3 linked regions of the Symmachiella dynata genome follow. Each later gene encodes a partner of the first gene's protein in a complex. Links are inferred from orthologs where the notes say so. Each region holds a gene or a part of one and is shown in the gene's direction. Other genes may lie near its edges. The genes, in order: Mal52_RS12710, smc and scpB.

Region 1 (2,910 bases):
TGACCCAACCGTCGGGGATTGATTCCCCTTTTTGCAGGGCGACGCGGACCTTGCCCTCGGCTGTAGCGGAGGTGGTCATGTCCAGCACGATCGCTTCATCGTTCCAGGGAGCTGCCATCGAGATGGGATTGGTGCCCAATTTGCGATCCAGCCCGCCCCAGGGAACGACTCCACCCGGTCCGGGGGCATTGACGGCCATCACGGTGAAGAAACCTTGGAGCGCCGCTTGATAAGTGTAGGAGCCGAGCCGGCCGATGTGATTGCATTCGCGGCACAGGACGGTGCAGGAACCTGCCTCGCGAGCACGCGTTGTGGCGATTTGCAGCGCTTTGGTGGCGACCACCTGCCCAAAATTTCCACCGCCATCGAGTACGGCGAGCGTCGGCGTATCGACATCGAGTTTGACCGGTGCGCCGGGGCGAATATGCTTCTGCTCGATGTAGTCGACATATTGTTTGAGCCGCATGATGCCGTGGCTGTCGTGGCCGACGAGGTTGGCCCCCGCCAATTCCACGGCGACGGTTTGAGCCTCTTCGGCCGAAGCCCCGGCGCCTTCTAAGATACGCCGCGTGATTTCTTCCAACTGCTGAGTATTGAATGTGGGCATAATTGATTTTTGAGATGCGTTTTGTGTCGGGAAAAATTGTTTGTTTCGAGGATAGCAATCGCCATCGACAATCACCAGCGCGGCGGCGGATTTCCGCGGTTTGAGGCTTGTTAGAGCAACGGGATCAATCGAGACAAGGGGGGATGCAATCAGGGAAATCACTCCGTTCCTCAGGCCTGTCCCCTCATGCCTCAAGCCGACTTTCGCATTTTCACGACCCGATTCAACCTGTGCGGGTTATAACGACGATACTCGTTATGAGACTGGTGCGCGCATGATGCGCAACGGCGTTGACTGCTGGCGGATCTCAAAACTGTTATGGATTACCGCGTCGAACTTACAACCTATACCGGCCCCATTGACTTGTTGCTGTACCTGGTACGGCGTCATGAGGTGGACGTTACGGATTTGCCGATCGCGAAAATCACGGCGCAGTTTGGTGAGTTTCTTGAGGTGCTGGAGCTGATCGATTTTGACTTGGTCGGTGAATTTGTAGTGCTGGCCAGTACCCTGGTCGAAATCAAAAGTCGCATGGTGCTGCCGCGACCTGAGGAAGAAGAGGCTCCCGAGGTTGATGTCACCGAAGACCCCCGCAGCGAATTGGTGCGGCAACTGCTGGAGTACAAGAAATTCAAGGATGCGGCTAAGCTTCTCGAAGACCAAGCGGCGCTGTGGCAGCAACGTTATCCACGGCTCAGCGATGAGCGGCCCGCAGGCGGAAAAGAGGCGCGGCAGGATCATATCAAGGATGTGGAGCTGTGGGACTTGGTGAGCGCGTTCTCGCGAATCGTGCGTCAGATCGATCCGGAAGAACAGAAAAGTATCGTCTACGACGACACACCGATTTCAGTTTATATTGATCGTGTGGGCAAACGGGTCAAGCAGGACCAGCGTGTTGCCTTCAGCGCATTTTTTGAGGGGAGCAATTCTAAGAGTAAGATCGTCGGAATCTTCTTGGCCATATTAGAATTGCTGCGCAACTATTATTTCCGTGCAGTGCAAGAAGAGAGCGGCGAAATCTGGGTCATGCCTCCCGACCCCAATCGCCCGCCGCCGGCTGAATCCGAAACAGAGACCGCTACGGATGCCACCGTGGATGCTACCACGGATGCCGAAGTTGCTGAGGCAGCGCCTGCTGATCTTCCGACCGCGGCTGAGTCCGGCGAATCGCCACCTCCCGCAGCTGAGTGAGAACGGTTTTCAATCACAGTCCGCAGAGGGTTGTGAGTTGTCGAGAAATCGTGTCAATCCTTGGATTCCCCGCGGAATTCGGCCTTGTTTCACTTGTATGTCCACGACTCGCGATTAGCATTTGTGCAAGCAATATAGAAACCGGTCGAATGGCGCTGCCTTCGACAGAATTCACCGCACAAACTTTGAAATCAAACGCGAGAACGGGAACCGAGCGATGCAAGGCAATCAAAAAATCATCGATGCACTCAATGCCGGATTGACGATCGAGCTGACGGCGATTAACCAGTACTTCATTCAAGCCAAGATGTGCACAAATTGGGGCTTCAATAAATTGGGCGCCAAGCACTACGAAGAGTCGATGGGCGAAATGAAGCACGCGGAGCTGTTGATCGACCGGATTCTTTTCCTGGAAGGCGTTCCCGAGATCGCACGTTATGATGTGATTCGCGTGGGCGAGAACGTCAAAGAGCAGTTTGAGTATGATCTCAAATTGGAAACCAGTGGCGTGAATGCCTACAACGATGCGGTGGACTTGTGCATTCAACTCAAAGATGGCGGCTCGCGGGATTTGGTTGAGAAAATCTTGGTTGAGTCCGAAGAGCACGTTGATTGGCTGGAAACTCAACTTGAGATCATCGGCACCATCGGCATCGAGAATTACCTGCAATCGCAATTGGGCGAAAGCGAAGAAGGGTAATCACGGCAATTGGAGCTTCGCCGCGCATTATGCAGACGACCGGGCGCTGGGGGTCGGACGAAGTCCGTCCCTGGTGCGTTGGGGCTGGCAATTGGCCCGGGGGGGACGCGCTAATGCTCGTTCACAACCACCCTCATCTTGCGATATCGTAAGCCGACCACAGGATGGGTTGTGGCTACGCGGGCTTTAGAGGCTGTTTTCGAATTGCTCGCGGCGGGCGGCGAGGATTTGCTTGAGCACGCGGTGGCAGGCGGTGCAGCCGCTGCCGGCTCCGGTTTGTTGCTTCAAATCCTGGACCGATTCGGCGTTGAACACGCTGACCGCAGAATCGATTTCCTCAGACGTGACGCCCAGGCAACGGCAGATCACATCGTTACTACAGCCGCTCGCAGTGGACTTTTCCACGACGGTA
Region 2 (4,601 bases), 2.5 Mb from region 1 along the record:
GAGGAATCGGACGAAGCCGGCGAGGCCTCGGTGACGGATGTACGTCCCGACGAGGACAAAGAACCGGAAGTTCTCAAAAAGCCGGGATTCTTTAGTGGAATTTTGAATTTAGACGACGAGTGATCGCCGTCATCATCGGACAAGCCTCTTGGTCAACGGGAGTGGCGAGGCTTTCGCGAAACTGTGGATGCACCAGACTGATGCAGAAACAGCAGATCGAGAACTTCGCCCATCCCCGTTTTTGTGCGGAAAACAATAGATCAACGCGCGACCAATCCTCGACCAAGTCACGTTGCATCTCTGATGCAGACGTTCTCAATCATGTTTCCAAGTGTTAAGGGCTGCAGATGTTGAAGTCGCTCGAGATGTTCGGCTTCAAAAGTTTTGCCGACCGGACCCGATTCGATTTCGCACCTGGTGTTACGTGCGTTGTCGGTCCCAACGGGAGCGGCAAGAGCAACGTCGTCGACTCGATTAAGTGGATTCTCGGCGACCAAAGCGCCAAAAGTCTGCGCGGCAAGGAGATGACAGACGTCATCTTCAACGGAGCCGCCGGCCGTAAACCCTCAGGATTCGCCGAAGCGACACTCAGCTTCGATAACTCCACGCGGTTCCTGGGGATCGAGGCGGATGAAGTCCAAGTCGGCCGCCGGTTGTATCGCAGCGGCGAATCGGAATATCTGATCAACAAGGCGCCCTCGCGCCTGAAAGATGTCCGTGACTTGTTGATGGGCACCGGCACCGGCGCTTATAGCATCATCGAACAAGGCCGCGTCGACCAGTTGCTGCAAGCCAGTAACGTCAACCGCCGCGCGGTCTTCGAAGAAGCCGCTGGAATCAGCCGTTTCAAGGCCCGCAAAGTCGATGCGCAACGCAAATTGGAACGGGTCGATCAAAACCTGTTGCGGTTAAAAGACATCGTGCAGGAGTTGGGCGGACGTCTCAATACGATGCGGCAACAGGCGAAAAAAGCTTCGCGGTATCGCAAGTACTCCTCGGAATTGCGTGAGTTGCGTGTCGGTTTTGCCGCCGACGAGTATCGTGACTTGACGGCGCGGCTGGGCGCGATTTCGCAAAGCCATGACGGTTGGCAATCTGAAATCGACGAGCTGAAAGCCAAATCGGCTGAAATTGAAAAACAACAAGCCGCGCTCGACATCCGACTGACCACGGTTGAAGATGCGCTGCAGGAGTCACAACAACGGACCGCCGCCAATCGAGAAGCCATCGCCGGTTTTCAGGCGACCTCTCGACATCAAAGCGGCCGTCGCGACGAACTCTCAGCTGAACTTGAGCGGTTGATGTCGCAACAATCCAATCTCACGCTTCGCGCTCGCGATATCGCCGGAGAATTGCAGCAGACGCTCGCCAGTTTGGAGGACTACGAGCAAAACTACGAAGCCCGCAATGCCGCTTTGATCGCCCGCGAGGAGGAGTTGTCACAGTTCGGTCAAACCTTGGCCGAACGGTTGCAGCAATTGGAAGCGGCTCGGGAACAAACATTAGAAGCAAAACAACGTGTCGCCGTGCTGGGCGGCCGGATGGCCACCAACGATGCGCGGATCAAAACCATTGAAGCTGCGTTGGCCGAGGACGAAAAACGCATCAGCGCCCGCCAACAGGAATTGACAGCGGCCAACTCAAAACTCGAAGTGCATCACCGCGAATTGCAAAAATCGCAAAACCGGCAAGCCGAATTGCGGACCCGGCTGACCGAAGAGCGGACGCGGCTTGAAGAATTGTCCCAAGCACGCATGGACGCCGAACATGCATTCAACACGCACCGTGAACAGCGGACTGGTTGGAAAGCACGACTACAGGTTCTGGAGGATTTGGAGTCACGCAACGAAGGCATCGGGGTCGGTGTCCGAGAGATTCTAACCCGTGCACGGGAAAGTCATCTCGCCCCGTGGAATCAAATCCGCGGAAGCGTGGCGGATCTGTTGCAAGTCGATTTGGAACATGCGGCCTTGATCGAAGTCGCCCTGGGAAGCCGCTCACAATTGATCGTGCTGGAAGATGCCGATCCGTTGTTGGAATATTTGCAAGGCACAGCCTGCCAGATTTCCGGGCGCGTCGGGTTCTTAGCGGTCACTGAAGGTACTGGACAAACTGCCGAAAACGGTCCCTTAGCGACGGTCGATCTGTCGGACCGACCCGGCGTGATTGCACGTGCGGACCAATTGGTCAAATCGGCCGCAACGGTTCCCACCTTGCCGGCGGCGTTGTTGCGAGATACGTGGATCGTCAATTCGCTCAAAGAAGCATTGGATTTAGCGGCCAGCGACGGTCGCGGTTGCCGGTTCGTCACGCTGCAGGGCGAATTGCTGGAAGCCGACGGACGCGTCTATGCCGGGACGTTTCAGGGAGAAACGACCGTGGTCTCGCGGCGCAGCGAATTGCGGCGTCTAAAAACCGATTTGCAACGTCTGGATAATCGGATTGAGGAAGCAGAGCAGGAATTCATACAAAAGCAGGCCGAACTGGAGGCTTGTACCGCGGAATTACGAGCACTCGAAGCGGAGCAGGAAACGCACGCCGAGACCTTGGCGGAAACCAAATCCGCCATGCTCAGCCAACAGATGGAATGCGAGCGTCTGGAGCGGAGCGTCTCCGATGCCCGTGAGTCGGTTGTGGAGAAAACCAAAGAACTCGAAACGTGCCGCGCGGAACGCGTGGCGGCCGCCGAAGCGCTGGCGCAAGTGGAGTCGCAACTGGCCGACGAGCAAAAGTTGATTCAGAACGGCGAACGTAAGGTCGAACAAATGGAACAGGAGTTGACCGCCCGCCGCGAGCAACTCAGTTCAGAAAAACTGGAAATGGCCAAGCAGGAAGAACGGTTAGAAAACCTGCAATCCGCGCGGTCTCGCCTGGGCGAAGAGCAATTCCAGCGCGATGCGCATCGTGAGGAAGCGGTGCGGCGGTTGCAAATTGTTCGTGAAAAACGAGACAACCTAACGTTAGGACTGCTCAATTCAACCGCGGCTCTGTCAGAGCATGCGTTGATTCAAGAGAGCCTGTCCGTGGATCTCGCGCAACGGGAACGCGAGCGGGAAGAGGTCCGCGCGATTCGCAGCCAGCTCTCAGCAGAGGAGCTGAAATATCGGCATGCGCTGCGCGAGTTAGAAGAACGCGCGCATGAACAGGAAATGAACCGCCGCGATTTACGGCACCAGATTTCAAATGTCGAGGAGCGGCTCCAAGAAGAATTCGGCGTCAGTGTCGCGGAAGTCGCCGAACAGGGCGTCTCCGCGATTCAGCTGTATGTGGACGAAGCCCGACACGAACAAGCTCCCGACACCGCCGCAGCGAGCGAAGCAGAGGCCGGCCACGACGTCGATTCAGAAGAAACCGTACCGGAGACAGATTCGGCCGACGAACCGGAACAACATCTGGATGAACCGGAACAGCATCCAGATCAAGCACAGCAGCATCTTGATGCCGATCAGGAGCAAACCGAGGAGACCACGAACCGCGAACCGAGCGAATCGTGGGAAGCACAGCCGCCGGAAGTGATTGCCGAGATTCGCAAAGCGATTGAATCTCGAATCTCCACGTTGCGCCGCAAACTCAAGTCAATCGGCAATGTCAGCGTCGACAGCCTGCAGGAACTGGAAGACTTAGAATCGCGTTACGGTAAGCTCAGCGAACAACTTCAGGACCTGACAGACGCCAAAAGTTCGTTGGAAGAGATCATCCGTCGCATCAATTCCGAAAGCCGGCGGTTGTTTAAGGAGACATTTGAAGAAATCCGCGGACATTTCCAAGGCTTGTTCCGCAAATTATTCGGCGGCGGCGATGGCGACATCATCTTGGAGGATGCCGAGGACATTCTAGAATGCGGCATCGATGTGGTTGCGCGACCGCCGGGTAAGGAGCTGCGGAGCATCTCGTTGTTGAGCGGTGGAGAAAAAACGCTCACTGCTGTCGCGATGTTGATGGCCTTATTTCAAAGTCGTCCCAGCCCGTTTTGTATTTTGGACGAAGTCGACGCGGCTTTGGACGATGCGAACATTGAACGCTATGTGGGTGTGATTGAGGAATTCCAAGACACAACCCAGTTCATTGTGATCACACACGCCAAACGGACCATGGTCGGGGCGGATGTGTTGTATGGGGTGACGATGGAAGAGTCGGGTGTCTCCAAACGGATGTCGGTTCGTTTCGACGATGTCAGCCCCGATGGCCATTTCAAGATTCGTCCGCATGGCGATATCGACGAATCCGAAACGAGCAGCGATGCCGCTTGAGGTGTGAACCTTGGTCGTCGTCGGGGTGTCTGACGAGCATCGGTACGTTGTGCGCGACTATTCGGCCCCGTTAGGGCCGTTGAAATTGATTCGCGCCTCAAAATCCGAACAAATTCCCAGACCTCTCTACCTTTGTGCGAGTTATCCGATTTGGTAGGGGAAACCGCCCCTGTTTCGAGTCGGAAAACCGCCGCTATCCTCGTTGCCGACAACACGTTGCGGTTATTCGGGCAAGCCGCGTCAATCGACAGGTCCCCGTCGATGGTTCCAGTGGAAAGCGTTGGTACTTTCGGTGTGGTCTTCAAAGAACCTAAAGTCGCACCCCCTCTTGGATCGAAAGTAGTACTCAGA
Region 3 (3,132 bases), 1.9 Mb from region 1 along the record:
TTGTCGCGGATGGGCGATTCGGTTAAGATCCGCCGCCCGTGGCAAGGCGGCTGAGAGATGCGTCCGGCCAGCTTGTCTCACTCGCGGGATTTTCCGCATCGAAATTGAGATGAAATGGAGATTCCCGTGTCCCCCAGGGCAACCGTTTAGGCCCAGGATGGCAGCCTCGACCCCAAGGCCGCCGCACGAAACATGGAGGTTTCACCGATGCGCGCATCGTCTCACGGTCCGTTTCGGACATTGATGATGATCTTCCCCATGCTAGCCGTCGCAGGTTTAGCGTACTTGGGAGGATATCATTACCATACACTCGCAGCTTCACAGACGGCGCCCTCTTCAGAAGAAGAAGATATTAGCGGCGAGATTGTCAATCTCGGCGACGATACCAACGCTGCTCCCCAAGTGGGCGTCAACGAATTGTTTCCCAGCGGTCCGGTAACCACGGATGCCCCGCAAGCGGATGAGGCCGAGTACGGCCGGAATCCCAATATTACGGTCATCGAAGAAGCGCCGGCTGTAGAAACCGAGCGTCAACGTCGGCCAAGCCCTGCCCAAAATCGTCGCCCCCGGTCTTATCCCTCCGCCGCCATGAAAGGTTGGCAGGTTGCCGAAGATCCGGATTCGGCAGGCGGCGACGAGGAGCCGATCTTTGCGGAAACCACTGCGACACAAGCCAATGACCTCGACGCCCAGTGGGACGAAGCTTTCGATGAGCGTCCCCCGGCGAACTCCCGCGAAAGCCGCCTGCAAGCTGCCATTGATGCGCGGCGAAACGAATTCGCCCAGCGCAGTCGGCAGCGCAATCCGGCTGGTCGATTGACCTCAGCTTCTAGGACTGACGATCTACTGGACGGACCCGAGTCGACGTCTCGCACATCACCGCAACGCGACGTGCAACTCGCCTCGGCAACCGAGCCGGCTAATTTCGAAGAGGATTTTGCTCAGTTTGATGCCCCCTCCGAAAGCTCACAGGAACCGCCTGCCGCTAGTCCGCCGGTCTATCGCGATCCCCGCAACTTGAAGGAAGCCACCAAAATTCTTCGCACGTGGGGCATTCGAAAATTCAAACTCGAAGCGACTGCGGATGGTGCCGAGTTTCGGTTTTTGTGCGGCGTAACCGACATCCATAATCCCAGTATTCGCAGATTGTTTGTCGCTGAAGGGGACGAGCCATTAGTGGCGGTGCGCAAGGTGTTGCGACAAATCGAGGACTGGCGTGCGCAACAGTAATCCTACATTCCAAAAGCCGGTACGATTGCAGTCGACTGCTGCCGGGGGCTTTGGTTGGAATTTTCGTATCCGCCGAGAAGCGGAATCGCTTGAGCCACTCGCCACGCTCGTGCCGGGACATTTTCTGCGTGACGATAAAATGGCGCGGTTGGAAGCGGCCTTGTTCGTCTCGCAAGATGCATTGCCCGCCCGACGGTTGGCACATGTCGCCACGTTGGCCGATGCGACCGAAGTTCGAACGTTGATCAAACGCCTCAACGAATTCTACGACGCGTCACAGACCGCCTTTCGCATCGAACGGGTCGCCGCCGGGTACCAATTGCTGACCCGGCCGGAATTCGCTTTGTGGCTGGGGAAATTGCATCATCGTCAGGCGGAGTTGAAACTCTCGCCCTCAGCTATGGAAACGTTGGCCATCGTGGCCTATCGCCAACCGGTCACGCGGGCCAACATCGAAGCGGTCCGCGGCGTCCAGAGCACTGAGATGCTCAAGCAATTGATGGAGCGCAATCTCGTCCGTATCGCCGGCAACGAAGAGACGCTCGGCCGGCCATTTCTCTACGGCACCACGCGACTGTTTCTGGAACTCTTTGGACTGCAAAGTCTAGAGAGCCTGCCGATGGCTGATCGCCTGCGAGTCACAAAACCGGCTGCCGCCGATGTGAGCGAAGAACCAGAAGCGGAACCCGAAATCGCCGGCAGTATTGGGACCGACGCGAGCGAAGCGGACGATGAACTGAAACAGAGCGCCTAGTGCGGCGGCGGCTTTGCGTCGACGCGCATTCACTTGGCGATCGCCTGCACGATTTGCCAAACCTCATCCGCAATCGCATCAACAGGGCGAATCTCGCCTTCGGCGATCCCGTCGATGACCTGCCACCGATCATCGCCTTGGGCGACGTCGAGATAGACCTCGTGCACTTTGGCCAGATAACCCGCATCGGCTTCTTGAATGTCGGCGGCATCATCGGTGTAGTTGCGGGGGGCTTTGCGGGCGATCAATTCCTGCGCGCGGGCGGGCGGCAGGTTTAAGAGAATCGTCACATCGGGCCGCGGCAGCGCGTAAATCTCATATTCGATCTTGTTGATCCAGGCGATGATTTCTTGCCGCTCTTCACCAGTGACTTTCGACGCCTGATGACCGATGTTCGAGGCCACGTAACGGTCCAGCACGACGTAATCATTGTCGCGCTGCGCCGCCAGCAGCAGTTCGCGCGATTCAAAACGGTCACCGGCGTACAGCAGCGCCGCCAGGAACGGGCTGACTTGATCGAGCGCGCCGAATCGTCCGTTGAGAAAATCGCCAATCGATTTGCCAAACAGCGTGTCGTCGTAACGGGGAAAGCTAAACAGTTGGGCCGTCGCTCCCGTAGCACACAGACGTTCGCACAACAGTTGCGCCTGTGTCCCTTTACCCGATCCGTCGATTCCCTCAATGTTCACCAGCAGCGCCAAAATTAATCACTCCCCATCCGCACCACGCATGTCGCCGTAGGGTGCGTCATGACGCACCTGTCTACATTCCCAATCACGCGTTGCCTTATTGTTAATATTGTTTGATTGACGTGTTTGTTTGCTTTGTTGAATTGGATTGGGCGCGTTTTTCGTACTGCATAGAAAGGTGCGTCGCGACGCACCCTACGAAAAGGCCGCGTGCAGAGACGCCAGGACGCAGAGAGTTGCGTAACCTTGATGGGTATCGCGCGGCATGGTTGGAAACCGGGACTTCTGATTTATCGACTCGGGTTTTCAACAGTTTCCTCTTTTTCTTCGCGTCTCTGCGTCTTTGCGCGAGTCTTTTTATTTAGAGGCTCATCTCTCGTACTACATAGGAATGTGCGTCGCGACGCACCCTACAGAACCTCGGCGATGACTCCGTGATCCGCGGCGGAGGTTGCCTGC

What was found.
Region 2: the proteins of Mal52_RS12710 (region 1) and smc are in contact, whole or in part, in a crystal structure (PDB 3ZGX), measured with the Bacillus subtilis proteins. The link is inferred for Symmachiella dynata from one-to-one orthologs.
Region 3: Mal52_RS12710 (region 1) and scpB share a complex: the UniProt entries of both Bacillus subtilis proteins name them as parts of the cohesin-like complex. The link is inferred for Symmachiella dynata from one-to-one orthologs.

Annotation. Positions count from the first base shown.
Region 1 is NZ_CP036276.1:3,292,039-3,294,948, forward strand. What follows is about bases 103-2,861. They hold Mal52_RS12710 (segregation and condensation protein A), read left to right. Parts: upstream 103-925; coding sequence 926-1,798; downstream 1,799-2,861. Other genes in these bases: Mal52_RS12705 (Ldh family oxidoreductase), read right to left, coding at 103-607; bfr (bacterioferritin), read left to right, coding at 2,016-2,498; Mal52_RS12720 ((2Fe-2S)-binding protein), read right to left, coding at 2,685-2,861. Outside these bases: more of Mal52_RS12705, read right to left, coding at 1-102; more of Mal52_RS12720, read right to left, coding at 2,862-2,910. UniProt on the Bacillus subtilis protein: Participates in chromosomal partition during cell division. May act via the formation of a condensin-like complex containing Smc and ScpB that pull DNA away from mid-cell into both cell halves.
Region 2 is NZ_CP036276.1:778,838-783,438, forward strand. The notes cover bases 1-4,450. They hold smc (chromosome segregation protein SMC), read left to right. Parts: upstream 1-347; coding sequence 348-4,250; downstream 4,251-4,450. Other genes in these bases: Mal52_RS02915 (flagellar basal body P-ring protein FlgI), read left to right, coding at 1-123. UniProt on the Bacillus subtilis protein: Required for chromosome condensation and partitioning.
Region 3 is NZ_CP036276.1:1,358,035-1,361,166, forward strand. What follows is about bases 120-3,100. They hold scpB (SMC-Scp complex subunit ScpB), read left to right. Parts: upstream 120-1,216; coding sequence 1,217-1,984; downstream 1,985-3,100. Other genes in these bases: Mal52_RS05145 (hypothetical protein), read left to right, coding at 208-1,230; Mal52_RS05155 (nucleoside/nucleotide kinase family protein), read right to left, coding at 2,014-2,685; mtaB (tRNA (N(6)-L-threonylcarbamoyladenosine(37)-C(2))-methylthiotransferase MtaB), read right to left, coding at 3,084-3,100. Outside these bases: more of mtaB, read right to left, coding at 3,101-3,132. UniProt on the Bacillus subtilis protein: Participates in chromosomal partition during cell division. May act via the formation of a condensin-like complex containing Smc and ScpA that pull DNA away from mid-cell into both cell halves.